DNA from 3 places in the Streptomyces sp. NPDC057638 genome. Region 1 is predicted to be linked to each of the others. Evidence: riboswitches for the same ligand, from Rfam matches in the RefSeq annotation. Region 1 holds a riboswitch; each other region holds the start of a gene.
What was found. A riboswitch is a leader RNA that binds a small molecule or an ion and turns the genes downstream of it on or off. The one in region 1 is predicted to bind cyclic di-AMP.
Positions count from the first base shown of each region.

Region 2: linked by a shared signal. The riboswitch ahead of ACFVIM_RS20055 (transglycosylase family protein) and the one ahead of ACFVIM_RS14285 (M23 family metallopeptidase) in region 1 are both predicted to bind cyclic di-AMP.
Region 3: linked by a shared signal. The riboswitch ahead of ACFVIM_RS03340 (peptidoglycan DD-metalloendopeptidase family protein) and the one ahead of ACFVIM_RS14285 (M23 family metallopeptidase) in region 1 are both predicted to bind cyclic di-AMP.

Region 1 is NZ_JBHVHF010000081.1:18,043-27,275, forward strand. It holds gene ACFVIM_RS14260 (citrate synthase/methylcitrate synthase) at 1-124, shown strand, start outside; gene ACFVIM_RS14265 (CobW family GTP-binding protein) at 138-1,274, shown strand; gene ACFVIM_RS14270 (DNA topoisomerase (ATP-hydrolyzing) subunit A) at 1,368-3,824, opposite strand; gene ACFVIM_RS14275 (M16 family metallopeptidase) at 4,021-5,421, shown strand; gene ACFVIM_RS14280 (M16 family metallopeptidase) at 5,448-6,815, shown strand; cyclic di-AMP (ydaO/yuaA leader) riboswitch at 7,027-7,188, shown strand; gene ACFVIM_RS14285 (M23 family metallopeptidase) at 7,201-7,989, shown strand; partial or broken gene ACFVIM_RS14290 (GntR family transcriptional regulator) at 8,561-9,233, shown strand, end outside.
Region 2 is NZ_JBHVHF010000145.1:7,059-16,291, reverse strand. It holds gene ACFVIM_RS20080 (NAD(P)/FAD-dependent oxidoreductase) at 1-79, opposite strand, end outside; gene ACFVIM_RS20075 (exopolyphosphatase) at 671-1,606, opposite strand; gene ACFVIM_RS20070 (DUF501 domain-containing protein) at 1,653-2,204, opposite strand; gene ACFVIM_RS20065 (septum formation initiator family protein) at 2,374-2,844, opposite strand; gene eno (phosphopyruvate hydratase) at 3,012-4,298, opposite strand; gene ACFVIM_RS20055 (transglycosylase family protein) at 4,634-5,341, opposite strand; cyclic di-AMP (ydaO/yuaA leader) riboswitch at 5,345-5,516, opposite strand; gene ACFVIM_RS20050 (transglycosylase family protein) at 5,801-6,865, opposite strand; gene ACFVIM_RS20045 (cytochrome P450) at 7,281-8,525, opposite strand; gene ACFVIM_RS20040 (hypothetical protein) at 8,611-9,233, opposite strand, start outside.
Region 3 is NZ_JBHVHF010000012.1:48,752-57,984, reverse strand. It holds gene ACFVIM_RS03350 (tyrosine-protein phosphatase) at 1-2, opposite strand, end outside; gene ACFVIM_RS03345 (alpha-galactosidase) at 228-2,327, shown strand; cyclic di-AMP (ydaO/yuaA leader) riboswitch at 2,669-2,829, shown strand; gene ACFVIM_RS03340 (peptidoglycan DD-metalloendopeptidase family protein) at 2,834-3,754, shown strand; gene ACFVIM_RS03335 (SGNH/GDSL hydrolase family protein) at 3,963-4,754, shown strand; partial or broken gene ACFVIM_RS03330 (carbohydrate kinase family protein) at 4,846-5,151, opposite strand; gene ACFVIM_RS03325 (TetR/AcrR family transcriptional regulator) at 5,213-5,833, opposite strand; gene ACFVIM_RS03320 (acetate--CoA ligase family protein) at 5,889-6,551, opposite strand; gene ACFVIM_RS03315 (hypothetical protein) at 6,682-7,014, shown strand; gene ACFVIM_RS03310 (Glu/Leu/Phe/Val dehydrogenase dimerization domain-containing protein) at 7,251-8,429, opposite strand; gene ACFVIM_RS03305 (acyl-CoA dehydrogenase family protein) at 8,936-9,214, opposite strand.

The DNA.
Region 1 (9,233 bases):
CTGCGCCGCCCGGGTGGTCGGCTGGAGCGCCAATATCCTGGAGCAGTCGGCGGACTCGAAGATCATCCGCCCGGCGGCCCGTTACGCGGGGCCGCCTCCGCCGCAGCCCGTACCCGTCGTCTGAGAGAGGCCCCCCGGTGAGTTCCACGCCCGGTCCGAGCAAGCAGATCCCCGTCATCGTCCTCGCGGGCTTCCTCGGGTCGGGCAAGACCACCTTGCTGAACCATCTGCTGCGGGCCAGCCGGGGCACCCGGATCGGTGCGATCGTCAATGACTTCGGCGCGATCGAGATCGACGCCATGACCGTGGCCGGACAGCTCGGCGACTCGACGGTCTCCCTCGGTAACGGCTGTCTGTGCTGTGCGGTGGACGCCAGTGAGCTGGATGTCTTCCTGGAGCGGCTCGCCGCGCCCGCCGCGCGGCTCGATGTGATCGTCATCGAGGCCAGCGGACTGGCCGAGCCCGCCGAGCTGGTACGGATGGTGCTGGCCAGTGAGAACGAGCGGGTGGTGTACGGAGGGCTGGTCGAGGTCGTGGACGCCGCCGAGTTCACGGCCACCCGTGAGCGCCACCCCGAGCTCGACCGCCATCTCGCCCTCGCCGATCTGGTGGTCCTCAACAAGACCGACCGCGTCGGCGGCCCGGAGCTGGCCGCGCTGCGCGCCTCGCTCCCCGCCGGGGCCGCCGTGGTCGAGTCGGTGTACGGGAGGATCGATCCCGAGCTGCTCTTCGACCACCGCCCCAGCGCCGAACGGGTGGGTCAGCTCGCCTTCGAGGACCTGCTGGACGAGGAGGAGGCGGGCGATCACGCCGGTCACGCCCACACGGCGTACCAGAGCCTCTCCTTCACGGCGGGGGAGCCGCTGCATCCGCGCAGGCTGATGGAGTTCCTGGACTCCCGGCCCGAGGGCCTCTACCGGATCAAGGGCTTTGTCGACTTCGGCCCCGTCGACCCCCGTAACCGGTACGCCGTGCACGCGGTCGGCCGGTTTCTGCGGTTCTACCCCGAGCCGTGGCCCCGCACGGAGGAGCGGCTCACCCAACTCGTCCTCATCGGCTCCGCGATCGACACCGCCACCCTCGGTGAGGAACTGGCGGGCACGCGGGTGACCGGGGCGGCGGACGGTGCCGATGAGCGGGATCTGTGGGGAGTGCTGCGCTACGTACCCGAGCAGCGGGACGCGGCCGGGACGCCGGACGACAGGGCGTACGGGACGGGAGACCTGGGGTACGGCGACGAGGACCCCGGATACGGGGACGAGGACGCGCGCTAGGGGATGGCCCGGCCGTGTCCGCCCAGGTCGTCCGTTCCCGGTCCGCGTCATCGACACGGACCGGGAACGGATGGCTGATCGCTGGGACCTGTCCTAGCGCGGCGGGCCCGCGAGGACGGCGACCGGGGAGGGGAGGGGGGTGCCGGAGCCGTCGCGGCGGGGGTCGGGGTCCGGGAGAGTGGCCGGGGTGCCGTTCTGCTGGGAGGCGCGGGCCGGGGCGGCGCCCGCCCAGGCCAGCACCAGGGTGTCCTCACCCTTGAGGAAGCGCTGGCAGCGCACGCCGCCCGTGGCCCGGCCCTTGCGCGGGTACTGGTCGAACGGGGTCAGCTTGGCGGTGGTCACGGAGTCGTCCAGCGCTCCCGTGGTGGCGGCGGCCGTGAAGACCACCGCGTCCTCGGCCGGGTCCACCGCGGTGAAGGAGAGCACCACGGCCCCCTCCGAGAGCTTGATTCCGGCCATTCCGCCCGCCGCGCGGCCCTGGGGCCGCACCTGCCCCGCCGGGTAGCGCAGCAACTGGGCGTCGGAGGTGATGAAGACCAGGTCCTCCTCGCCCGTGAGCAGTTCGGTGCCGCCGACGACGCGGTCACCCTCCTTGAGGGTGATGACCTCCAGCTCGTCCTTGTTCGCCGGATAGTCGGGGACCACGCGTTTGACCACGCCCTGGAGGGTGCCGAGCGCCAGGCCCGGCGAGGAGTCGTCCAGCGTCGTCAGACAGACCACGCTCTCCCCGGTCTCCAGCGAAAGCGAGAGGAACTCCGACAGCGGCGCGCCACCGGAGAGGGTGGGCGCGTGCGCCGTCGCCGGGAGCTGGGGCAGATCGATCACGGCGAGCCGCAGCAGCCGCCCGGCCGAGGTGACCACACCCACATCGCCCCGGGCGGTGGTCGCCACCGATGAGACGATCAGATCGTGCTTGGCGCGCCGGGCGGCGGGCTCGGGCAGCGGCTCGCCGGTCATCGTGCGCGCCAGCAGCCCGGTGGAGGAGAGCAGCACCCGGCAGGGGTCGTCCGCGACCTCCAGCGGTACGGCCGCGACGGGCGAGGCGGAGGACTCCAGCAGGACCGTGCGCCGCTCGGTGCCGAACTTCTTCGCCACCGCCGCCAGCTCGCCGGAGACCATCTTGCGCAGTTCGGCGTCGGACTCCAGGACCCGGGTCAGCTCCTCGATCTCACCGGTCAGCCGGTCCCGCTCGGACTCCAGCTCGATCCGGTCGAACTTGGTCAGCCGTCGCAGCGGGGTGTCCAGGATGTACTGCGTCTGGACCTCGCTCAGACCGAACCGCTCGATCAGCCGCTCCTTGGCCTGCGCCGAGTTCTCACTCGACCGGATCAGCCGGATGACCTCGTCGATGTCGACCAGCGCCACCAGCAGGCCCTCGACCAGGTGGAGCCGGTCGCGCCGCTTGCCCCGGCGGAACTCGCTGCGCCGGCGCACCACGGTGAAGCGGTGGTCGAGATAGACCTCCAGCAGTTCCTTCAGCCCCAGCGTGAGCGGCTGGCCGTCCACCAGCGCCACGTTGTTGATGCCGAAGGACTCCTCCATCGGGGTCAGCTTGTAGAGCTGCTCCAGCACGGCCTCGGGCACGAAGCCGTTCTTCACCTCGATGACCAGCCGCAGTCCGTGGGAGCGGTCGGTGAGGTCCTTCACATCGGCGATGCCCTGGAGCTTCTTCGACCCCACCAGGTCCTTGATCTTGGCGATCACCTTCTCCGGGCCGACCGTGAAGGGCAGTTCGGTGATGACCAGGCCCTTGCGGCGGGGCGTGACGTTCTCCACGGTCGCCGTCGCGCGGATCTTGAAGGTGCCGCGGCCCGTCTCGTACGCGTCCTTGATGCCGTTCAGTCCCACGATCCGGCCGCCGGTGGGCAGATCGGGGCCCGGGACGTACCGCATCAGGGTCTCCAGGTCGGCGCCCGGATAGCGGATGAGGTGGCGGGCGGCGGCGATGACCTCGCCCAGATTGTGCGGGGGCATGTTGGTCGCCATGCCGACCGCGATGCCGGAGGCGCCGTTGACCAGCAGATTGGGGTAGGCGGCCGGGAGGGCGACGGGCTCCCGCTCCTGCCCGTCGTAGTTCGGCGCGAAGTCGACCGTGTCCTCGTCGATCGACTCGGTCATCAGGGAGGTGGCGTCGGCCATCCGGCACTCGGTGTACCGCATGGCGGCCGGGGGGTCGTCATTGCCCAGCGAGCCGAAGTTGCCATGGCCGTCGACCAGGGGCACCCGCATGGAGAACGGCTGCGCCATCCGGACCAGCGCGTCATAGATGGACGCGTCGCCATGAGGGTGCAGCTTGCCCATGACCTCGCCGACGACCCGGGCGCACTTGACATACCCGCGGTCCGGACGCAGCCCCATCTCGTTCATCTGGTAGACGATGCGGCGCTGGACGGGCTTCATGCCGTCACGGGCGTCGGGCAGGGCGCGCGAGTAGATCACCGAGTAGGCGTACTCAAGGAAGGAGCCCTGCATCTCGTCGACGACGTCGATGTCGAGGATCCGCTCCTCGAAATCGTCGGGAGGGGAGGTTTTCGTGCTGCGGCGGGCCATCGCGGCTGCTGCTCCTTCACGTACCGAATCGGACTGGTGCCGACCATTGTGGACCGTCCCACTGACAAGACCGACCACGACCCGGGAACTTCGCCGACTGTCAGCACGCTTGCATACAGTGGCAGTGCTGCGAAGAGAACCACGACCACCGCGGAAGACAACCAAGATCATCGCGATCGAAGGGACGTACATGCCCATGGGTCACACGGCCACCGCGTCAGCCGAACCGGGCGGCCTGACAGCCACGGAGCACACACTGGCCAACGGCCTGCGTGTGGTGCTCTCCGAGGACCATCTGACCCCGGTCGCCGCGGTCTGCCTCTGGTACGACGTGGGCTCCCGCCACGAGGTCAAGGGCCGCACCGGGCTCGCCCACCTCTTCGAGCATCTGATGTTCCAGGGCTCGAAGCAGGTCTCGGGCAACGGCCACTTCGAACTGGTCCAGGGCGCCGGGGGCTCGCTCAACGGCACCACCAGCTTCGAGCGCACCAACTACTTCGAGACCATGCCCGCCCACCAGCTGGAGCTCGCGCTGTGGCTGGAGGCCGACCGCATGGGCTCCCTGCTGGCCGCCCTCGACGACGAGTCGATGGAGAACCAGCGTGACGTGGTGAAGAACGAGCGCCGCCAGCGGTACGACAACGTGCCCTACGGCACCGCGTTCGAGAAGCTGACCGCCCTCTCCTACCCCGAGGGCCACCCCTACCACCACACCCCCATCGGCTCGATGGCCGACCTGGACGCGGCGACCCTGGAGGACGCGCGCGCCTTCTTCCGTACCTACTACGCGCCGAACAACGCGGTGCTGTCGGTCGTCGGCGACATCGACCCCGAGCGGACCCTCGCCTGGATCGAGAAGTACTTCGGCTCCATCCCCTCCCACGACGGCAAGCTGCCGCCGCGCGACGGCTCGCTGCCGGACGTCATCGGGGAGCAGGTGCGCGAGGTCGTCACCGAGGAGGTGCCCTCCCGCGCGCTGATGGCCGCCTACCGGCTGCCGCACGACGGCACCCGCGCGTGCGACGCCGCCGACCTGGCGCTCACCGTGCTCGGCGGCGGGGAGTCCTCACGGCTGCACAACCGGCTGGTGCGCCGCGACCAGAGCGCCGTCGGCGCGGGCTTCGGGCTGCTGCGGCTCGCCGGGGCGCCGTCCCTGGGCTGGCTGGACGTGAAGACCTCCGCCGGGGTCGAGATCCCCGAGATCGAGGCCGCCGTCGACGAGGAGCTGGCCCGCTTCGCGGCGGACGGCCCCACGGCCGAGGAGATGGAGCGCGCCCAGGCCCAGCTGGAGCGGGAGTGGCTGGACCGCCTCGGCACGGTCGCGGGCCGCGCCGACGAGCTCTGCCGCTACGCGGTGCTCTTCGGCGACCCGCAGCTCGCGCTGACCGCCGTGGACCGCGTGCTGTCCATCACCGCCGAGGAGGTCCAGGCCATCGCCCAGGCCCGGCTGCGCCCGGACAACCGCGCGGTGCTGGTGTACGAGCCGCTGGCCGCCGAGTCAGCCGCCTCAGCCGAGTCGGCTGACACCGACGCCTCCGCCGATTCCGCCGAACAGAGCGACGAGGACACCCTCAAGGAAGAAGGGCCGCAGCAGTGAGCGACGCCGCCGAGCCGTTGACCACCATGGAGTTCCACCCGCAGCCGACGGCGGGCGAGGCCAAGCCCTGGGCGTTCCCCGCCCCCGAGCGCGGCACGCTGGGCAATGGCCTGACCGTGCTGCGCTGCCACCGCCCCGGGCAGCAGGTCGTGGCCGTCGAGCTGATCCTCGACGCCCCGCTGAACGCCGAGCCCGAGGGGCTCGACGGCATCGCGACCATCATGGCGCGCGCCCTCTCCGAGGGGACCGACAAGCGGTCGGCCGAGGAGTTCGCCGCCGAGCTGGAGCGCTGCGGCGCCACCCTGGAGGCGCACGCCGACCACCCCGGCGTCCGGGTCTCGCTCGAGGTCCCCGTCTCCCGGCTGCCCAAGGCGCTCGGACTGGTCGCCGAGGCGCTGCGGGCGCCCGCCTTCCTCGACGGCGAGATCGAGCGGCTGGTGCGCAACCGGCTCGACGAGATCCCGCACGAGATGGCCAACCCGTCCCGGCGCGGCGCCAAGGAGCTCTACAAGGAGCTGTTCCCGGCCACTCTGAGGATCTCCCGCCCCCGTCAGGGCACGGAGGAGACGGTCTCCAGGATCGACTCCGCCGCCGTCCGCGCCTTCTTCGAGACCCATGTCCGGCCCGCCACCGCGACCGCGGTCATCGTCGGCGATCTGACCGGGGTCGACCTCGACGCCGTGCTCGCCGAGACCCTCGGGGACTGGACCGGTGACACCGCCGAGCGTTCCACCGCCACCGCGGTCTCCTCGGACGACACCGGCCGGGTCGTCATCGTGGACCGGCCCGGCGCGGTGCAGACCGCCATCCTCATCGGCCGGGTCGGCGCCGACCGGCACGACCGGGTCTGGGCGGCGCAGGTGCTCGGCACCTACTGCCTGGGCGGCACCCTGACCTCCCGCCTCGACCGGGTGCTGCGGGAGGAGAAGGGCTACACCTACGGTGTCCGCGCCTTCGGCCACTCGCTGCTCTCCGGGCCGGACGGGGACGGCATCGCGCTCCTCGGCATCAGCGGCTCGGTGGACACGCCGAACACCGGTCCCGCGCTGGAGGACCTCTGGACGGTGCTGCGCACGCTGGCCGCCGAGGGGCTGACCGACGCGGAGCGCGATGTCGCCGTGCAGAACCTGGTGGGCGTGGCGCCGCTGAAGTACGAGACGGCGGCGGCGGTCGCGGCCACCCTGGCCGACCAGGTCGAGCAGAATCTGCCGGACGACTACCAGGCGACGCTCTACCGGATGCTCGCCGAGGCGGGGACCGTGGAGGCGACGGCGGCGACCGTCAGCGCCTTCCCGGTGGACCGGCTGGTGACCGTGCTGGTCGGCGACGCGTCGCAGATCGCGGAGCCGGTACGGGCGCTGGGCATCGGCGAGGTGACCGTCGTCACCGGCTGATCCCGGGTCAGTGGGGAACCCCGACCTCGTTCGACGTCGGGGTTCCCCATTTTGATGAGCGTTTGTCCGTTTTTGATGGTGAGTTATCCGGTAGCGGGTCTTCTGCCCTGTGGCATGGGCAACAAAAACGGCTGTCTGTTTGGTGATCGAAACTCCGCGCCCTTAGCGTCGGTCCGGCTGTTCGCCCGTCAGTCGCCACACTCGTGGCAACGGACAGCCATCGCCGAGTCCCCGTCGGGCGTGAGCCTGGGGAGCCGGGGACCCACAGTCCCCTGGGGTGAATCGGCCGCCTTCGCCCATGCGGAGGGGGTCCGTAGGAGACCTCCCGCTCCGAACCCGTCAGCTAACCCGGTAGGCGAGACGGAAGGAAAGGAACATCCGTTCCATGGCGTTCGCCCGCCCCACCGGGAAACACCGTGCCCCCGGCCGCGTCTCGCGCACCAGCGCCCATGTCGCCGGTGTCGCCACCCTGGCCACCACCGGTGTTGTCTCCTCCCTGGCCACTCCGGCCTTCGCCACCGGCTCCGACGGGCCGAGCATGGAGGACACCGGCACCACCCGGATCATCACCGAGGACGTGATGACCGAGGAGATCCTCGCTTCCCAGACCGTCGCGGACCAGGTCGCCGACCAGGCCGCCGCGCAGCGCCAGGAGGCCGCCGAGGCCGCCGCCCGCGCGGAGGAGGCCCGCCGCCAGGCCGAGGAGCGCGCCCAGGAGATCCGTGAGGCCCGTGAGCGTGCCGCGCGTGAGGCCGAGCGCAAGCGGCTCGCCTACCGGATGCCCGTGGCCGACTCGTATGTCTCCACCGCCTATCGCACCGGGGGCGCCCGCTGGTCCTCCGGCAGCCACTCCGGTATCGACTTCCACGCCGCCCACGGTGCCTCCGTGATGGCGGTCGGGGCGGGCACCGTCGTCGAGGCGGGCTGGGGCGGCGCGTACGGGGTCAATGTCGTCCTGCGGATGAGCGATGGCTCCTACACCCAGTACGGCCATCTGGCGGCGACCACCGTCAGTGTCGGCCAGACCGTGGCCGCGGGCGACCGCATCGGCTTCGCGGGCTCCACCGGCAACTCGACCGGTCCCCACCTCCACTTCGAGGCCCGTTCCAGTGCCGAGTACGGGTCGGATGTGGACCCCGTGGCGTATCTGCGGGCCCACGGCGTCGGTATCTGATCCTCATCCGCCCCCCGTCGGCCCCTCGTCCGACGGGCTGACCCGCTGAGCCTCGGTGCGGGCGGGTCGGCCGTGGGGTGGTTCCGCTGGCCCTGGACGGTTCGGCGTTCCGGCGTTCCGGTGCTGTCGATGGGGTTTGTTGTGCCCGGCTGTCGCGCCGCCCGATCGTCGTGCCGCGCGACCGCCTGACCGCCCGGCCGTCCTCCCGCCCCGTCGTCTTCCCGTCCGGCTGTCTTCCCGTCCGGCCATCGGCCGTTCAGTCATTGGTCTCTACCTCTGTCGGTGGGCCGGGCCCGCCGGGAGACCGCGACCACCGCGCCCCGACACCTTCCGCGAGCCGCCGGAGGTGTCGGGGCGCGGTCGTGTCCCGCGTGCTGCCGTTTCGGCGCGAGGAGATCCGGCCCGGGGTGGAGGGAAGCGCCGGGTAAGTCCTTCGTAAGGGGCTGGCCAAAAGGGATCCCTGGAATGCGATGGGCCGTCGGAAAAAGCCGTCCGCTGGCATAGAGTCGACCGGGAGAGGCCAATCGGCCGCGGTTTACGCGGATTACAGCGAATGTGGCGGAGGTTCGGCATGCGTATTCCCCCGCACTCGGTCTGCACGGCGATCCGCGAGGACATCGTCTCCAGGGTGTTCCGGCCCGGGGAGCGGCTCGCCGAGGAGCAGCTCGCCCGGAGGTACGGGGTCTCGCGGGTACCCGTGCGCGAGGCGCTGCGGACGCTGGAGTCCGAGGGCTTCATCGTGGCCCGGCGCCACGCGGGCGCCTGTGTCGCCGAGCCCACCGAACACGAGGCGGCCGATCTGCTGGAAGTGTGGACGCTGCTGGAGCCGCTCGCGGTGGAGCGGGCCGCCCGCCGCAGGACCGACGCGCATCTCAAGGTGTTGCGCGGGCTGGTGAAGCTGGGGCAGGACCGCGCCCGGCATGGCCATCTCGACGAACTGCGCGCCCTGGGGAGCTGGTTCCACGAGACCCTGGCGCGCGCGTCCGGCAGCCCGGAGCTGATCGCGCTGCTCGCCCGGTCCCGGCAGAAGATCGCGTGGATGTATGTGGGGGAGAGCCCGGCCCGGCCGCTGGAGTGCTGGGCCGAGCACGCGGCGATCCTCGACATGGTGGCGCGCGGCGACGCGGCCCGCGCGCGGGCCCTGGCCGCCGCGCACGCCGAGCGTTCGGCCCAGGCGCGCACGTTGCGGACCGCGCGCCCGGACGGGGTGCCGACGCCCGGCCGGACGGCGCGCCCGGCCCGGT
Region 2 (9,233 bases), on a different contig from region 1:
TCAGAATGCGGCGCGCCGCGTACAGGCCAACGTATCCACCGCCTACTACGAGGATCCTGGGACGCTCCGTGGTGCTCATGCCATCGAGTATCCACCCCCCTGACAGGGGGTGCTCGTGAGCCCCTTCACAAGAAGTCGACATGCCTCTGCTACACTGCCCCGCCCACGTGACGGAGGTCATGGCCCTCCGAGGGAACCACGGACCCCGCCAGGACGTTGGAAACCCCCCGTGAGCTGGACCTTCAGCGACTTTCCCGGGTGGACCACCCGGGGGGTTCACACGGCGGAAACACGCCTCTCACACTTCACTTGAGCCTTACTTGGGTCCAACGGCCCCCGAACGGGGGCCTTTCGGCCCTCCAGCACACTCATCAGGGCCGTTTTCCTTGTGAAGAACTTCACGAAGTTACTTCGCCAGGTGTCCTCCGGGACCCGGATCGGGCTCCGCCGGAGCCTCTGGCAGGCCCCCCGTCAGGGGTTATTCCGCAGCCGAATCCATTCGATCGGGCCAGCCAATCGACCCGACCGGTGCCCGACCGGTCGCGGATCGGTGCCCGGTCGGCGCCGGATCGGTGCGCCGGGGCCCTCCCGGAGTCCCGGAGCCGCCCCGGGTGGGCGGATCCGGACGGCCCCCGGACACCAGGCGGGCCCAGGGCCCGTCAGACAGGCCCTAACGGGCCCGGTACGCCTCGTCCGCCGCCTCGATCGCGATGCCGTCGAGGATGTCGTGCTCGCTCACGACCACCTCAGCGGCCCCGGTCCGCTCCATGATCGCCAGCAGGATCAGCGCCCCGGCGATGATGACGTCCACCCGGCCCTCGTGCATCACCGGGATCGCCGCGCGCTCCTCGTGGGTCGAGTCCACCAGCATCCCGGCGATCTCGGCCACCCGCCCGGAGGAGATCCGGGCGTGGTGGATCGCGGCGGAGTCATACGCCGGGAGACCGAGCGCGATACCGGCGACCGTGGTCACCGAGCCGGCCAGCCCCACCAGCGTGGTCACCCCCGTCAGCGGCACGGTCCGCTCCACCAGGTCGAGCGCCGCCTCGATGTCGGCGCGGACCGCCGTGATCTCCGCCCGGGTCGGCGGATCATGCCGGATATGGCGCTCGGTGAGCCGGACACAGCCGATGTCGACCGAGCGCGCGGCCTCCACCTCGCGGCGGCCGAGGACCATCTCGGTGGAGCCGCCACCGATGTCCACCACCAGCCGCTCCTGGTCACCGGGGAGTTCCATGGTGGCGCCGGTGAAGGAGAACGCGGCCTCCCGGTCACCGGTGACCACCTCGGGCTCGACCCCGAGGATGTCGACCACACCCCGGACGAAATCGTCCCGGTTCTCCGCGTCACGGGAGGCGGAGGTGGCGACGAAACGCACCCGCTCGGCACCCAGCTCCTCGATCACGGCGGCGTACTCACGGCACGCGGCGAAGGTCCGCTCCAGCGCCTCGGGCGCCAGCCGTCCGGTGCGGTCGACCCCCTGGCCCAGCCGGACGATGGTCATCCGGCGGTCCAGCTCGGACACCGTGCCCGCGTGCGGGTCCACATCGGCGACGAGGAGTCGGATCGAGTTGGTGCCGCAGTCGATGGCGGCGACGCGATTCATGGGCGGGCGCTCCTGAGGACGGGAGGAGGGGTTCTTACGGGGTGACTCAGGCACTGGCGCCCGTGGCGGTCTCCGGCGCCGGAGCGCACGGCGAGACACAGGGGCCCTTGCGCCACCACTCCGGCAGCATCGCGATGGCCTCGTCCCCCAGGGGGTTCACCCCGGGACCCGCCGCGAGGGAGTGCCCGACCAGGACATGGAGGCACTTCACCCGGTCCGGCATGCCCCCCGCGCTCGGGAAGCCCTCCAGCACCTCGATCGCGTCCCGGCGCTGGATGTAGTCCTCATGCGCACGGCGGTAGGCGGCGGCCAGCTCGGGGTCGGTGGCCAGCCGCTCGCTCATCTCCTTCATCACGCCGTTGGCCTCCAGCGTGCCGATCGCCGACGCGGCCCGGGGGCAGGTCAGGTAGTACAGCGTCGGGAAGGGCGTGCCGTCCGGCAGCCGGGGCGCGGTCTCGACCACGTCCGGCTGACCGCAGGGGCAGCGGTGCGCGATGGCCCGCAGACCGCGCGGCGGCCTGCCGAGCTGCTCGCTGAACGCGGCGATGTCGGCGTCGGTCGGCTCGGTCGGTTCGGTGGTGGGAGGAGGGGTTTCCATGCCTGCCTTGGGCTCTCGCGGTTCTCTGTCCTTCTACGTTCTCACGGCCGCGTACGGGGACGGAAAACGAGACCGGGCGGGCGGCGCGGTGGGCGGGGTGATCCGGTGGGACGGGAGCGATCCGGTGAGGCGGGGGCGGGGGCAGCGCGGGCCCGGCCGGTGCTCGCGATCAGCGCTGGTCGGCGCTGTCGACGCCCTCCCAGACATGGGAGTACCAGGGCCGCTCCGCACCGTCGGCCTCACGGCGCGGATCCTCGGTGGCCTCCGGGTCGATCATCGTGAAGCCGACCTCGCCGGGCAGCACATAGTGGAGGTGCTCCCGGGCCAGCCGCTGCACATAGAGGTCGTCGCGGAGCCGGGCCTTCTCGTCCCGCAGCCGTTCGACCTGGCGCTCCGCCTCCGCCATCCGTTCCCGCTGCTCCGCCATCTCGCCGCGCTGCGACACGTACTGCCGCATCGGATAGGCGAGCGCGACCACCAGCGAGCAGACCACCAGCGCCAGGAAGGCCGCCCGGCCGGTGAGCCGGGAGCGGCGGTCCTGGCGGCGGTTCTGGGAGCGGTAGACACGGGCGGCGGTCTGCTCGCCGAGCAGCCGCAGTCTGGTCGCGGTGGAGAACCGGTCGCGGTCCTTCCCGGCCATGTGGTCCCGCCTCCCCTGGGGCCGCGCGGCCCCTCCTATGCGTACGTCCCCGGACACGGTACGGGACCGTGGCCGGGGACGCGGGGAAGCCGGTGGGCGACGTTGCGGCGCCCGGCGGGTGACGTACGGGCCGGGGCGGACCCGGCCGTGTGTCACCCGCGCGGTCGTCAGCCCTTGAAACGCGGGAAGGCGCTGCGGCCCGCGTAGACCGCGGCGTCGTCGAGGATCTCCTCGATACGCAGCAGCTGGTTGTACTTCGCGACGCGCTCGGAACGGGCCGGGGCGCCGGTCTTGATCTGGCCGCAGTTGGTTGCGACGGCGAGGTCGGCGATGGTGACGTCCTCGGTCTCACCGGAGCGGTGGGACATCATGCACTTGAAGCCGCTGCGCTGGGCCAGCTCGACGGCGTCCAGGGTCTCGGTCAGCGAACCGATCTGGTTGACCTTGACCAGCAGGGCGTTGGCGGAACCCTCGTCGATGCCCCGGGCCAGCCGCTCCGGGTTGGTGACGAAGAGGTCGTCGCCGACCAGCTGGACCTTGGCGCCGAGCTTGTCGGTGATGGCCTTCCAGCCCGCCCAGTCGTCCTCGAACAGCGGGTCCTCGATGGAGACCAGCGGGTACGCCTCGACCAGCTCGGCGTAGTACTCGATCATGTCGGCGGCCGAGCGGGCCTTGCCCTCGAAGGTGTAGACGCCGTCCTTGTAGAACTCGGACGCGGCGACGTCCAGGGCGAGCGCGATGTCCTTGCCCGGGGCGTAGCCGGCCTCCTTGACGGCCTCCAGGATCAGGTCCAGGGCGGCACGGTTGGAGTCGAGGTTCGGCGCGAAACCGCCCTCGTCGCCGAGGCCGGTGGACAGGCCCTTCTGCTTCAGGACCTTCTTGAGGGTGTGGTACACCTCGGTGCCCCAGCGGAGCGCCTCGGAGAACGACTCGGCCCCGATGGGCGCGATCATGAACTCCTGGATGTCGACGTTGGAGTCCGCGTGGGAACCACCGTTGAGGATGTTCATCATCGGCACGGGCAGCAGGTGCGCGTTCGGACCGCCGAGGTAGCGGAACAGCGGCAGGTCGCTGGCCTCGGAGGCGGCGTGCGCCACCGCGAGGGAGACACCGAGGATGGCGTTGGCGCCGAGCGAGGACTTGTCCGGCGTGGCGTCCAGGTCGAACATCGCCTGGTCGATCAGGCGCTGCTCGGTGGCGTCATAGCCGACCAGCTCCGGGCCGATCTGCTCGATGACGGCGAGGACGGCCTTCTCCACGCCCTTGCCGTGGTAACGGTTCTGGTCACCGTCGCGAAGCTCCAGGGCCTCGAACGCACCGGTGGAGGCGCCGGACGGAACGGCAGCACGACCGGTGCTCCCGTCGTCGAGGCCAACCTCGACCTCGACCGTGGGGTTGCCTCGGGAGTCCAGGATTTCCCGGGCTACGACGACGTCGATGGACGGCACGAGCATCTCCTTCTGGGATGTGACGCGTGGCGATGAGGGTCTCTATGGCTTGCGGCAAGAGCCTAACCGGCGAGGGGGGTGGTCTGGCCGGTTGCCCGCCCGCTGGGACGAAAAAGGGCATGAAGCCCAGCTCCATGGGACGAATCACCCTAATCCCTACCGCCGGGTAACCGCCGCCCGGGGGTACCGGGCGCCGCCCGGGGGTGGGCACGGCTTCCGCCCGGGGCGATGGGGGTCTCGCCGGGCGGAACGGCCCGCCCACAACGGCGTGGCCCCGCCCGGGGTGGGGCGGGGCCACGGCGCGCTGGTGCGGGCTCAGCTCCTGTCCGGGCGGACAGGACCTAGCTCAGGTGGAGAAGCTGGCCCGGGTAGATGACATCGGCGTCCTTCACGATGTCCTCGTTGAGCGAGAAGACCTTCTCCCAGCCCCCCGCGACCTTCTCGGCCTCGGCGATCTTGCTGAGGGTGTCGCCCTCCTTGACCTCGTACTCGCCGTCGCCCTTGAGGAAGGTCACGCCCTCGGGCGTGGTCGCCGTGGCGGCGGGCGCCTCGGTGCGCTCGGCGGACCGGCTGGCCGGGGCCTCCTCGGCGCGCTTCTCGGTGCGCTCCTGCGCCGGGGCCTCGGCGGCCTGCTGCTGCTGCTCGGCGGGGGCCTCGGCGGCGCCGCCGTCGTAGGAGGCGCTGGACAGGCCGACACCACAGCTCGGCCAGGCGCCCTTGCCCTGGCCCGCGAGGACCTTCTCGGCGATCTCGATCTGCTGGGCCTTGCTCGCCTGGTCGGCAGTGGAGGCGTAGGCCGTGCCGCCGTAGGCGGCCCAGGTGGAGGCGGAGAACTGGAGGCCGCCGTAGTAGCCGTTGCCGGTGTTGATGGACCAGTTGCCGCCGGACTCGCACTGGGCGACGGCGTCCCACTCAGAGGCGGTGGCGGCCGAGGCGGTGGTGGCGCCGACGAGCGGCGCGGCGATGGCGGCACCGGTGAGACCGGCGAACGCGACGAAACGGGTGGCCTTGGCGGCGCGACGGTGCTTGCCCTTGCCGGAGAACAGCATGGTTCGACTCCTCACCGACGCCTGCGAGGTGAGCTGTCGGGTTCGGACCAAGTGAGTTGTCCGGCCGCGCTGTCGCGCGACTTCACCCCAAGCCGGTGTGTCGGCCGTCGCTGGGCGACGGCCGGGACCGGCACTTACCTGGGTCCCCCGCTCCTGCCTTCGGCGCTGTACGCGACGAGATCCCCCCGACCGACGGCAGGATTCGGCGTGACGGTCGACGGTGCCCGCGGTGGCGAGCGGTCAGACCTTAAGCACAGCCCTCCCCGATGCCCAAGGAAGGACATCGGGGAGAAATCGCCCATCTCGCCGCTCCGCTTGGCCGCGTTTCCGCAGGTCGGGAGCGGAATCGCCAATTCCGGATCGAAGTCGGCCCCGAACGGGCCGAAGAGATGCTTATCTCACTTCTACATAACCGGACAAAGAGCGGCGAATCGAACGGGAATCGCGTGCGAACTCCCGCTAGGAGACGCTGAGATCGAGCTTCTGGCCCGGGTGGATCAGATCGGGATCGTCCCCGACGACCTTCTTGTTCTTCTCGTAGAGGGTGACCCACCCGCCGTCGGCTCCCTCGCGCTCGGCGATGCCCCAGAGGCTGTCGCCGGAGCGGACGGTGTACGAGGACGGCGAGACCTTCCCGCCCGGCGCGGCGCCCTCGGCGCCCTCCGTACCGCCACCGACCCCACCGGGCGCGCCGTCACGGGCACCGCCCCCGCCACGGGAGGCATGCCCGGCGTCGGCCGCGCGGTCGTCGACACCGCTCGTGCTGTCTGTGCCGTCTGCGCCGTCCGTGCCCTCCGCCGGAGTGCCCGTCCCGGCCTCCGGCGCGGTGGCGGACGGGTCCGGGGTGGCGCCCTCGGGCGTCGTCCCCTCGGGGGCGGGCTGACCGCGGTGCTTGCCGGTCCCGGCGGCCGGGTCGCGGTCCGCGCCGCTTCCGACACCCTGGGTGGGAGCGGTGGAGGGGGCCGGGCTCTGGGACTCCGTACGCGCGGGAGAGGGGGAAGCGGGAGAAGAGGAGGGGGACTCCTCCCCCTTCTTCTCCTTCTCCTTCTTCACGTCGGCCCCGACACTCTTGTCGGCCTTGTCCGTACTTTCGGCCTTATCGGCCTTACTGTCCTGGTCACCCGTGCCGGTGCCGCCGGTCGCGGGCTTCTCGGCCCCGTCCGGCGTGCCGGTCTTCCCGGACTCACCCGGCAGCGGCAGACCGGCGATCTTCGCGCAGGCCGCCCACGCCTCGGCGCCACGGGCCGCGAGGACCTTCTCGGCGACGGCTATCTGCTGCGAGCGGCTGGCCAGGTCGGCGCGCGAGGCGTACTGGTCGCCGCCGAACTCCTCCCAGGTCTTCTGGGAGAGCTGGAGCCCGCCGTAGTAGCCGTTACCGGTGTCCGCGCTCCACAGCCCCCCGCTCTCGCACTCGGCGACGCGGTCCCACGTGGTGGACTCCGCCGCCGTCGCCGACCCGGCGCCCAGCAGGGGGAGCGCGATGGCGGAACCGGTCACCCCCGCCGCGACGACGAGGGCGGGCACTTGTCGGGGTCGGCGATGCCGGCCATTCCCGGAGAGCATCTGGTTGCCTTTCGCGAGACTGCTGAGACGGCGATGAAGGTAGCGGCAGTCGAACGGATGTCACAAGGCGATGCAGCGGAGATCACGTCAATGTCACAGATATGACATCGCGTCAGCTCAGAGGGTCACGGCGACCGGGAGCGGCCCGGCTACGGAAGGACCCACTCCCCTTCCACACCCTGATTTCCCGGGCGTTCACCGCTCCCCGGCGGCCGTCCCGTACCGACGCTCCGAGGGGTACGGGAGGTTACGGCGCCGCCCTGTCCGGGGGTTCTCCGGGCGCCTCGGGTGTGGCCGACACCACGCGCGGCTCCTGCGGACGGAGCGTCAGGGCCGCTCCGGACGGAACGTCAGCGCGGCTCCTCCGGAGTGAACGTCAGCGCGGCTCCTCCGGAGTGAACGTCACCGGAAGTGTCCGCAGCCCCCGCATGATCAGCCCGCCGCGCCAGCGCAGCTCGTCCGGGTCCGCCGCGAGCCGCAGATCGGGCAGCCGCCGCAGCAGGGTGGCGAGGGCGGTCTGTCCCTCCAGCCGGGCCAGGGGCGCGCCCAGGCAGTAGTGGATGCCGTGCCCGTAACCGAGGTGCTGGTTGTCCCGGCGCGCCAGATCGAGGACGTCGGGCCCGGGGAAGCGCTCGGGATCCCGGTCGGCGGCGGCCAGCACCACGAGAACGGGATCGCCCGCCGCGATCTCCTGCCCGCCGATCGTCAGCGGCTCGGTGGCGAACCGCCAGGTCGCCATCTCCACCGGCCCGTCGTAGCGGAGCAGCTCCTCCACCCCGGTCTCCAGCAGTTCGCTCTCCCCGGCGGCCAGGGAGTCCTGGAGCAGGGCGCGCTGAGCGGGGTTGCGCAGCAGTGCGTACGTACCGTTCCCGATGAGGTTGACCGTGGTCTCGAACCCGGCGAAGAGGAGGATGAAGGCCATGGCGGCGGCCTCGTTCTCGCTGAGGTGCTCGCCGTGGTCGCTGGCCCGGATCAGCCCGGAGATCAGATCGTCGCCGAGGTCACCGCGCTTGCGGTGGATGAGATCGAGCAGATAGCCGCGCATCATCTTCACCGAGCGCGCGACCCCGCCGCGCGGCCCGCCGCCGTGGCGGATCATCATCCCGGCCCAGTCCCGGAAGTCGTCCTGGTCCTCGGCGGGCACCCCGAGCAGATCGCAGATCGCGTAGATCGGCAGCGGGAAGGCGAACTCATGGATGAGGTCGGCCTCGCCGCGCCCGGCGAAGCCGTCGATCAGCCGGTCGGTCAGCTCCTGCACCCGGGGGGCGAAGGCGGCCACCCGCCGGGGGGTGAACGCCTTGGCGACCAGCCGCCGCAGCCGGGTGTGGTCCGGCGGGTCGATATTGAGCAGATGGGTCATCAGCTCGGCCTTGCGCTCGCCCGGGATGCCCGTCTTGCCCTTGGCGTGGGCGGGCTCGTCATGGTGGGCGGGGTTCTTCGACAGCCGCTGGTCGGCGAGGGCCTGCCGGGCGTCCGCGTACCGGGTGACCAGCCAGGCCTCGACACCGCTGGGAAGCTGGGTGCGGTGGACCGGCGCGTGCTGGCGGAGCCAGGCGTAGGCCGGGTACGGATCGCTGGCGAACTCCCAGCTGAAGAGTGCGGGTACGGGCGTCTTGCTCACCCTGGCACGGTACGCCCCGCCGGGCGGCGCGAGGGGTCCGGGCCTGGATCCGGGCCGCCCGGCGGGCCCCCGCTGGGCTGCCCGCTCAGGCGCCGGACGCGGGCCCGGGGCGGCGGGGAGGCCTCCTGGGCGCCGGGGTCTCCTCCTCCGGCGGCAGGGACAAGAGCGCCTCCGCCGCGTAGAGGTCTCCCGACTCCGCCGCCCTGCCCAGCCACAGCCGGGCCTGGTCCAGATGGAGGCGGCCGAGCGCGCCCGGGGCATGGCGCCCTCCCCCCTCGGCCGCCGCCTCCAGATAGGCGATGGCCCGGGTGGTCTCACCGTTCTGGTACAACTCCTCCCCCAGGAACTCCGCCGTCTCCACGTCACCGGCGTCCGCCATGGCCACCAGCCAGCGCATCGACTCCTCGCGATCGTCCGCGTAGACCTCGCTGAGCAGGAGCATGGCGTCGAGATCACCCGCCTCGGCGCGGGGCAGGAACACCGCGCGGATGGCCTCCCGGCAGCGCTCGCGCGCCGGACCCGTCAGGATGCCGAGCGCGACGAACCGGGCACTGTCGTGGATGGGCTCGGTCTGCCCGGACGCCAGCGCGTCCGCGACCAGTGAGCCGTACGCCCGCCAGGTCCCCGCACCGCTGTCGCCCGGCGCGTCGGACACCAGGAGGCCGGTGGTCCCGTGCCGGGTCGCGGCCGCCCAGTCGAGGGCGTCGT
Region 3 (9,233 bases), on a different contig from region 1:
ATCGGGGGCGGCGACACGTGCTGCGTCACGGCGGCTCCTGAAGGTCACGGCCGGCGCTGATCGCCGACGATGGCGTGTTCCCGACGATACGACACGCTCTTCACGGGCCATCCACTTCTCCGGCGGTGTCAGGGCGTTGCCGAGGGCCGTCCGGCCGTCGGATGATGTGCGGGCCTGTTCGAGCCTGTGCGTAGCTGTGACGAGCCGCGGTCTATCGGGGGGTCGGCATGATCGAGAGCGCGGGGCAGGGCCGGATCTGGATCCTGTCGGGGCCGACCAGCGGTTATGCCCTCCACCTCACCGACGGCGATGAGCTGCTCCATCTCCACTGGGGCCCCCGGATCACCCCCGCCGACGCCGAGGCGCTCGCCGCCCGGGGCCTGCCGCCCGCCCGGCCGTTCGAGTCGGCGCTGGACGGCCAGGAGGAGTACCCCGTGGAGGGCGGCCCCCGTTTCGCACGCCCCGCGCTGAGCGTCCGTACCACGGGCGCGTCGGGCATCCGGGGAACCGAATGGGTGTACGAGGGGGCCGAGGCCGACGGGGACGTCTTACGGCTCCGCTTCTCCGACGCCCCGCACGGGCTGGGACTGACCCTGCACTACCGGACGCACCCGGACTCCGATGTCGTCGAGCGCTGGATCACCCTCACCCATGAGGGCCGGGGCCCGGCACTGGAACTCCTGCGCGCCGACTCCGCCGTCTGGACCCTGCCCGAACGGGACGGCTGGCGGCTGAGCGGGGCGCACGGCCGCTGGGCCGCCGAGTCCCGGCTGACGCGCACCCCGCTGCCGCCCGGCGAGACCGTGTTCGGCAGCCGCCGGGGCCACACCGGTCACCAGCACCTGCCCTGGGCCGCGCTCGACGAGGGCGACGCCACCGAGGAGCGGGGCGAGGTCTACGGCTGCGCCCTCGGCTGGTCCGGCTCCTGGCGGCTCTGTGTCCAGCGGCTGCCCGACGGCCGGGTCCAGCTCACCGGGGGCGCCGGGCACGATGACTCCGGACTGCTGCGGCTCGCGCCGGGGGAGAGCTACACCTCGCCCGTCTTCGCCGGGCTGTGGAGCCCCGGCGGCTTCGGCGGCGCCAGCCGCGCCTGGCACGCCTGGCAGCTCGCCCATGTCATCCCCGGCGCCGACCGCGAGCGGCCCGTCCTCTACAACTCATGGGAGGCGACCGGGTTCGACATCACCGAGGAGCGGCAGCGCCGGCTCGCCGCCCGCGCGGCGGCCCTCGGGGTGGAGCTGTTCGTGGTCGATGACGCCTGGTTCGGCCGCCGCACCAGCGACCGCGCCGGGCTCGGCGACTGGACACCCAACCCGGAGCGTTTCCCGCGCGGGCTCGCGCCGCTCGCCGACGAGGTGCACGCGCTCGGGATGGAGTTCGGGATCTGGGTCGAGCCGGAGATGGTCAACCCCGACAGCGAGCTGTACCGGGCCCACCCCGACTGGGTGCAGCACCACCCGGGCCGGCGCCGCACCGAGTTCCGCAACCAGCTCGTGCTCAACCTCGCCCGTCCCGATGTCCAGGAGTACCTCTGGGACTCTCTGGACACCCTGCTGCGCAGCGCCGCCGTCGACTATGTGAAGTGGGACTTCAACCGCTGCTTCACGGACCCGGGCTGGCCGGGCGAGGAGTATCCGCAGCGCCTGTGGGTGGACCATGTCCGCGCGCTGTACGCCCTGCTGGACCGGTTGCGCGCGGCGCACCCGGGGGTGGCGTTCGAGTCCTGCTCGGGCGGCGGCGGCCGGATCGACCTGGGCATCCTCTCCCGTACCGACCAGGTGTGGACCTCCGACAACACCGATCCGCTGGACCGGCTCGCCATCCAGCACGGCTTCAGCCAGCTCCATCCCGCGCGGGTGATGGCGGCCTGGGTCACCGACAGCCCCAACGTCCAGCTCAACGGCCGCCGCAGCTCGCTGCGGTTCCGCTTCGTCAGCGCGATGGCCGGGGTGCTCGGGGTCGGCGGTGACCTCACCGCCTGGAGCGAGGAGGAGCTGACCCAGGCCCGTGACTGGGTGGAGCGGTACAAGGCGATCCGGCCGCTGGTGCAGCACGGCGCCCAGTACCGGCTGCGCCCGCCCGGTGGCGGGCTGAGCGCGGTGCAGTACGTACGGGACGGGGAGAGCGCCGTCCTGGTCTGGCTCCAGGCCCAGCACCACGGCGAACGCCCGCCCCGGCTGCGGCTGCGCGCCCTGGACCCCGCGGCCGGCTATGTCTGTCAGGACACCGGGGCCGTCCACCGGGGCGCGGTCCTGCTCCACCACGGGCTCGACACCGGCCTCACCGGCGACCTCGATGCCACGGTGGTCCGGCTGCGCCGTCAGTGAGGGGCAGTACGCATCAAGCCTGACCGATTTAATCGGTATTCACAGGTATTTCAGCGGTATCTAGCGGATATGCGGCATTACCTCTTACCTGCCCTGGTTCGGCGGGAGATGGCGCACCGCTGGTGACCGGGATCATAGTGGTGACGGTCCGTGCTGACTGGGGCGGCGTCAACTCCGGACCCCGTTCCGGAGTTGACCGGCGACGGTGCACACAGGGTGATCGGATCTTCCCGACTGCGAATAAATCGATCTTTGCGGAGACGTCGGAACGGCTTGTTCCGTTCCTTGTGGCTCGTCTACGGTCACGGCCATCCGGACGGCCCGCCGAATCCTGCCGCCGCCCGGACCCACCGTCGACATCCACGCGTGGCAGGAGCGGGGGACCCAGGTACAGCGCCGGCCGGAGAGATCCGGGCGGCTCGGGGTGAAGTCGCGCGTCCGCGCGGCCGGGCAGCTCCAGCCCGAACCCGACAGCTCACCTCGCAGGCGCCGGAGAGGACAGCGCCATGCCCGGAAAGGGTAAGCACCGCCGTACCAGGACCAGCGTTATCACCCGGCGATTCGCCATCGCCGGAACGGGAGGCGCGGCCCTCGCGCTCCCGCTGATCGGCGCCACCGGTGCGCAGGCCGCACAGCCGCTCGCCGCCCCGAGCGCCAGTGTCAGTGCCAGCGCTGAGAGCGTCGCGTTCGCGAAGCAGAAGTCCGCCGAGACCGTCACCTATCAGGTCGTCGCGGGCGACTGCCTGTCCGCCATCGCCGCCGAGCACGGGGTGAACGGCGGCTGGGAGCGGCTCTACGCCGACAACCGTGACGCCGTCGGCGCGGACCCCTCGCTGATCCGCCCGGGTCTCACGCTCACCCTCGGCGCGAAGTCCGCCGAGGCGGCGCCGCAGCAGAGCGCGCGGACCGAGCCCGCCGCCGAGCCGGTGGCCGAGACCAGTGCCGAGACCAGTGTCGAGGCTGTCGCCGAGCCCGCCGCCCCGGCCGAGGTCACCCCGGCCTCCGCCGTGACGCCCTCCGGCGGTTACACCACCCCGCTGGAAGGGGTCTCCGTCAGCACCGCCTACCGTGCCTCCGGCGCGATGTGGTCCAGCGGCTACCACACCGGCGTCGACTTCTCCGCGGCCGGCGGCACCCCCGTACGCTCCATCGGCCCGGGCACCGTCGTCTCCGCCGGATGGAACGGTTCGTACGGCAACGAGGTCGTCATCCAGCACACCGACGGCACCTACTCCCAGTACGCCCATCTCTCCGCCCTCTCCGTCTCCGCCGGGCAGGGTGTGAGCGGCGGCGACGAGATCGGCCTCGTCGGTTCCACCGGCAACTCCACCGGACCCCACCTCCACCTGGAGGTCCGCACCGGCCCCGGGTACGGCTCCGACATCGACCCGGTCGCCTACCTCCAGCAGAAGGGCGTGACCCTCTAAGGTCGCCGCCGTCCCCTTCCCGGTGGTGGACACCCGGGCTCACCGCGTCCTGCGGTGACCCTCCTGGATCCCCATGGCCCGCCCCCGGCGGACCATGGGGATCGCGGTCTATTCCTCATCACGCGAACTGAACCGGTGGGATAGATCACCACCCGTCAACCCCTCCTTACGGTCGCGTAGGTCACACCTGTAAGGACAAGATGAGTGGGTGGCTGACCATTCGAGAACAGAGAGCACGGGCGGAATCGGGTCGTACGCGGCGATCGGTGACAGTTTCACCGAGGGCGTCGGAGACCCGGGCCCGGACGGGTCCTATGTGGGATGGGCGGACCGCTTCGCGGTGCTGCTGAGCGAGCGCGTACCGGCGGAGTCCTTCCGTTACGCCAATCTCGCGGTCCGGGGACGGCTCCTCGACCAGATCGTGGCGGAACAGGTTCCCCGGGCGAGGGAGCTCGCCCCCGAACTGGTGTCGTTCTGTGCGGGTGGCAACGACATCATCCGGCCCGGCAGCGACCCCGACGACGTGGCCGAACGCTTCGAGCGCGCGGTGGCCGAGCTGACCGGGGCGGTCGGCACGGTGATGGTGACGACCGGCTTCGACACCCGGGGCGTGCCGGTCCTGCGCCATCTGCGCGGCAAGATCGCCACCTACAGCGCCCATGTCCGGGCCATCGCCGACCGCTATGACTGCCCGGTGCTCGACCTCTGGTCGCTGCGCTCGGTCCAGGACCGGCGGGCCTGGGACTCCGACCGGCTCCACCTCTCCTCCGAGGGACACGCCCGGGTCGCCCTGCGCGCCGCGCAGGTGCTCGGCCTCGACGTGCCCGCCGACCCCGACCAGCCCTGGCCGCCGCTCCCGCCGCGCGGCACCCTCGAAGTACGGCGCGACGACATCCACTGGGCCCGGGAGTACCTGGCGCCGTGGATCGGACGACGGCTGCGCGGCCAGAGCTCCGGCGACCACGTGGCGGCGAAGCGCCCGGACCTGCTGCCGCTCTGAACCGGCGGGCCCGGTGACCGGATCCCCTGCGCGAGGGGTGGGCCCGGCGACCGGGCGGCGCCGAGTGGACACGTCCCGGGCGCGGGGGTGACGCGCGCCGGGTCCCGGCGGGGGAGATGAGTGGCGCGAAGTCGACCCCGCCCTCCCGCAGTCGCTCCCGCACCAGCCGTCCCGCCCAGTCATCGCCGACGAAGTCCAGCATCAGGGTCCTCAGCCCGAGCGCCCGGCAGCCCAGCGCCACATGGCCACCGGTCTGACCGGGCCACTCCCGCACCGGGCCGACCCCATGGGAGTCGGCGAGGGGAACGGGCAGCGCGTCGACACGGACCACCGTGTCCACCCCGCCGCCGATGACGATCACATCGTGGAGCGGTTCTCGCTCAGTACGCGGGGACATGGCCGCCCAGTATGGCCGGGCCGGTACCGGCCCGCCCCCGGGGGCTCCGCCCTACGCGGACTCAGCGCGAGGACGCCGTCAACTGGGCCCGCTCCAGGCCCAGCTCACGGGCGAGCGCGTCATCGGTCCAGGTCAGCATGGTGGACCGGGAGAGCGAGCCGCTGTAGGAGGTCATCTGCACGGCCAGCCCGTCCAGGAACGCGGTCAGCCGCCAGGCCGCCGCCTTCGGGTCCGGGCAGGGGAACTCGCCCGCCGCCGCGCCCTCCGCGATGACCTCGGTCAGCGCCGCCTTCCACTGCTGGTCCAGCTCCCCGGCGACCTCCCGCAGCGCGGGCTCGCGCAGCGCGGCGGCCCAGCTCTCGATCCAGAGCCGCCAGCCCTTGGCACTGCCCGTCGGCGCGTACCACCGCACCGCCGCCCGCAGCCGCCGCAGCGCCGAGGTACGACGGCCCAGCAGTTTGCGCAGATGGGCCAGGTCGCCGTCGGCGGCATGGGTGAAGGCGGCCGCCACCAGCTTCTCCTTGGTGGAGAAGTGGTAGAGGACAAGGGCGTTGCTCACCCCCAGCGCCGCCGCGACATCGGCGATCCGAACCGCCGCGACCCCGCGCTGCTGGATCTGCGCGACGGCGGCGTTCAGAAGCTCCTCGCGCCGCTCCGCGACGCTCAACCGGACTCGTGCCACGCGCTCACCCTACACATCCGATCTTCACAGAAGCGATGGGTACGTGAGGGCTGAATCAGCCGTTCGCGCCGACCACCCCGTGCGCGTCCAGCGCGAGGGCGCCCGAGGGGTGGACGAGGAGCGGGTTCACCTCCAGCGCGGTGAACTCCGGATGCTCCGCCGCCGCGAGGGAGAGCGCCCGCAGCGCCTCGGCGGCGCCCGCCAGATCCACCGGCGGCGCCCCGCGCCACCCCCGGAGCAGGGGCGCGCCCCGCAGGGAGAGCAGCAGGTCACGCGCGTGCTCCCGGGTGAGCGGGGCGAGGCCGAGCGCGGTGTCCGGGGTCAGTTCCGCCCGTACACCGCCCAGACCCGCCAGCGCGACCGGGCCGAACGCCGGATCGCGGCGGACCCCGATCATCAGCTCCACCGCGTACGGCGGGGCGGCCATCGCCTCCACCGCGTAGGACCGCGCCCCGGTCGCCGCCGCCATCCGCGCGAAGGCGGCGCGGAGTTCGCGTTCGCCGCCGATGCGCAGGGCCACCCCGCCCGCCCCGGTCCTGTGGGCGAGCCCCATCGCCTTCAGCACGACCGGGGGACCGATCCGGCGGGCCTCGGTGACGGCGGTGTCCGCGTCGGTGACGAACGCGGCGGGCGGGAAGCGCAGCCCGTACGAGGAGAGCAGCGCGCGCACGGCCGGATAGCCGCCGTCCGGCGCGGGCGACGGCGACGGCGGCGGCACCGGCGGCACCGGACGCGTTCGGCCGCCGCGCCACCCCCGCCAGCGCCGTCGCCGCCTGCTCGATCCGCTCGTACACCGGGATCCCGCCCGCGCGCAGCTCCCTGAGGGCGGGGGTGGCGCGGGCCATGGTGTGGACGACGAGCCCGCGCCCGGAGTCCCGGGCGGCGGCGGCCAGTTCGGCGGCCACGATCCGCTCGGGACCCGCGAGTGCCGGATCGGTGGCGGCGTAGTCGCCGAAGTAGCCGGTGAGCAGCACGGTGTCGACCTCGCCGCAGCCGAGCAGGACCCCGCCGATCCGCGCGTAGGCGCCGAGGTCGGCCTCCCGGCGCCCGCCAGGTCCACCGGGTTGCGGTGTCCGGCACCCGGGGGCAGCAGCCGCGCCAGCACAGCCGCCGTCGTCGGGGAGAGGACCGGGACGCGGACCCCGCGCGCCTCCAGCGCGTCGGCCGCGAGAGCGCCCTGACCCCCGCTGTCCGCGACGACAGCGACCCGCGGCGGACCCGGGCGGGGGAGGACGACAAGGCCGGCGCCATGGCCGGTGACGGCGGGCTCGGGACGCCCCCGAGCCGGGCGCGAGTCCTGGCCGACGGCGGCGTGAGGGCCGCTGGAGGCGGCGTGGAGGGCGGCGCCGGACAGCCCCCCGGTGGGACGCCGGGTCGAAGAGGCCCGCGAGCGGGTCACCGGATAACGGGGCCGTGGTCACCGGTACCAGCCGAAGCGCTCGGATATGACCGGCAGCCGGTCGGCGACGATCGCGTGCGCGGCGGCGCGCGGGGTGGTGCCGTCCCGCTCCGCGCGGCCCAGCATCTGGCCGACCAGCTCCCGCATCGAGCGCCGGGTGTAGGCGAAGGCCGCGTCCGCGTCGGCCTCGATGTCCCCGAAGAGCGTCCACCACCACCAGGCGTTGGTGCCCGAGTTGACGACGACGTCCGGCAGGACCGTCACCCCGCGCCGCGCCAGCAGGGTCTCCGCCTCCGGGAGCACCGGCATATTGGCCGCCTCCACGATCCATCGCGCCGTGATGCGGTCCTGGTTGGCGGCGTCGATCGCGTACGAGACGGCCGCCGGGACCAGCACCTCCGCCTCGGCCGACAGCCACGCGTCACCCGGCAGCTCCAGATCGTCCGGCCGCAGCGCGGCGCGGTCCACGGTGCCGTAGCCGTCGCGGGCCGCGAGCAGCGCCTCGACCTCCAGCCCGCGTGGATTGGCGATGGTGCCCTTGATGTCGGCGACGGCGACGATCCGCAGCCCGGCGCGGGCGAGGAAACGGGCCGTCGCGCCGCCCATGGTGCCCAGCCCCTGGAGGGAGACGCGGGTCCCCGGGTACTCCACCCCGGCCCGGTCCAGCGCCGCCAGCACCGACTCGGCCACCCCGCACCCCCCGACCAGCTCGTCCAGACCCAGCCCGTCGACCTCGATCGCGAACGCGTCCGCGAGCCGCCGCCGCGCGGAGCCCTCGTCGTCCAGCAGCCGGTAGACGGCCTGCACCGACGAGACGAGCCCGGCCTCGGCGGCGGCCCGGTCGACCATGTCCTGGGTGAGCCCGAGGTCCTCCCCGGTGGTCCAGACGGACTCGATGTACGGGCGCATCGCGCTCAGATAGCGCACCAGGACGCCGTAGGCGCGCGGGTCCTGCGGATCGCAGTCGATGCCGCCCTTGGCGCCGCCGAGCGGAACGTACTTCCCGGCGGGGTTGTAGTGCAGGGCCTCCTTCATGGTCATCCCGCGCGCCAGCCCGGTGACCTCCTCCAGGGTGCAGCCCTCCCGCATTCTCAGTCCGCCGCTGGAGACACCGCGCACCAGCCGGTCGATCACCAGGTGCCCCTGGCGGCCGGTGACATGATCGGTCCAGGTGAGGGAGAGCAGGGGAGCGGTCATCGGGAGGTCTCCTCGCAGAGGGTGGGGCCGGGCGCGGTGGACGCCCCGGGTGTGCGGCGCGCCACGGAGGTGGCCGTGACGGCGGCGCCGTGGTCACGGTAGAGGCGCCGTGTTGACGGAAGGTCAACGGGTTCCGCCGGGGGCGGGGGTGGCCGTAACACGGCTGGTCGCCGGGCTGATGGCGGACCGCCGGGCGCGGCGGAGGCCATCACGTCTCCCGGCGGGGCCACCAGGCGTCCCGGGGGTGGGGTACTGGCCGGGGGTGGGGTATCGGCCGCGGGACGGCTCTGGTCCCGGGCGGGTGGTTCCGGTCCGGCGGATGGTCTCCGCTCCCGGCGGGGGGGTGCTGTTCGGGGCGGATGGTTCCGTCCCCGTGGGCGGTCTCCGTCCCTTGAACGGTCGGCTCTGTCCCGGTCGACGGTCTCCGTCCCCGTGGTGAGCCCCCGCCCACGGAAGCCGCCTTCCGTCCCGGCGGCGGACCGAGCGTCTTAGCGGCGGACCGAGCGTCATAACCTCCGGGAGATGATCAGCCGCATGATGTCCGAGGTGCCCTCCTCGATTTCCTCCAGCTTCGCGTCCCGCATCCACCGCTCCACCGGATGCTCGCGCGAGTAGCCCCAGCCGCCGAGCGTCTGGACCGCCGCCCAGGTGCAGTAGGCCGCCGTCCCGGAGGCCGTCAGCTTGGCCATCGCCGCCTCGGCCGTCGCGTCCAGCCCGGCGTCCAGCCGTTTCGCGGCCCGCCAGGCGACCAGCTCGACGGGCAGCTCGACGGATGGCTCCGACATCGCTCCTCCTGCGCCAGGA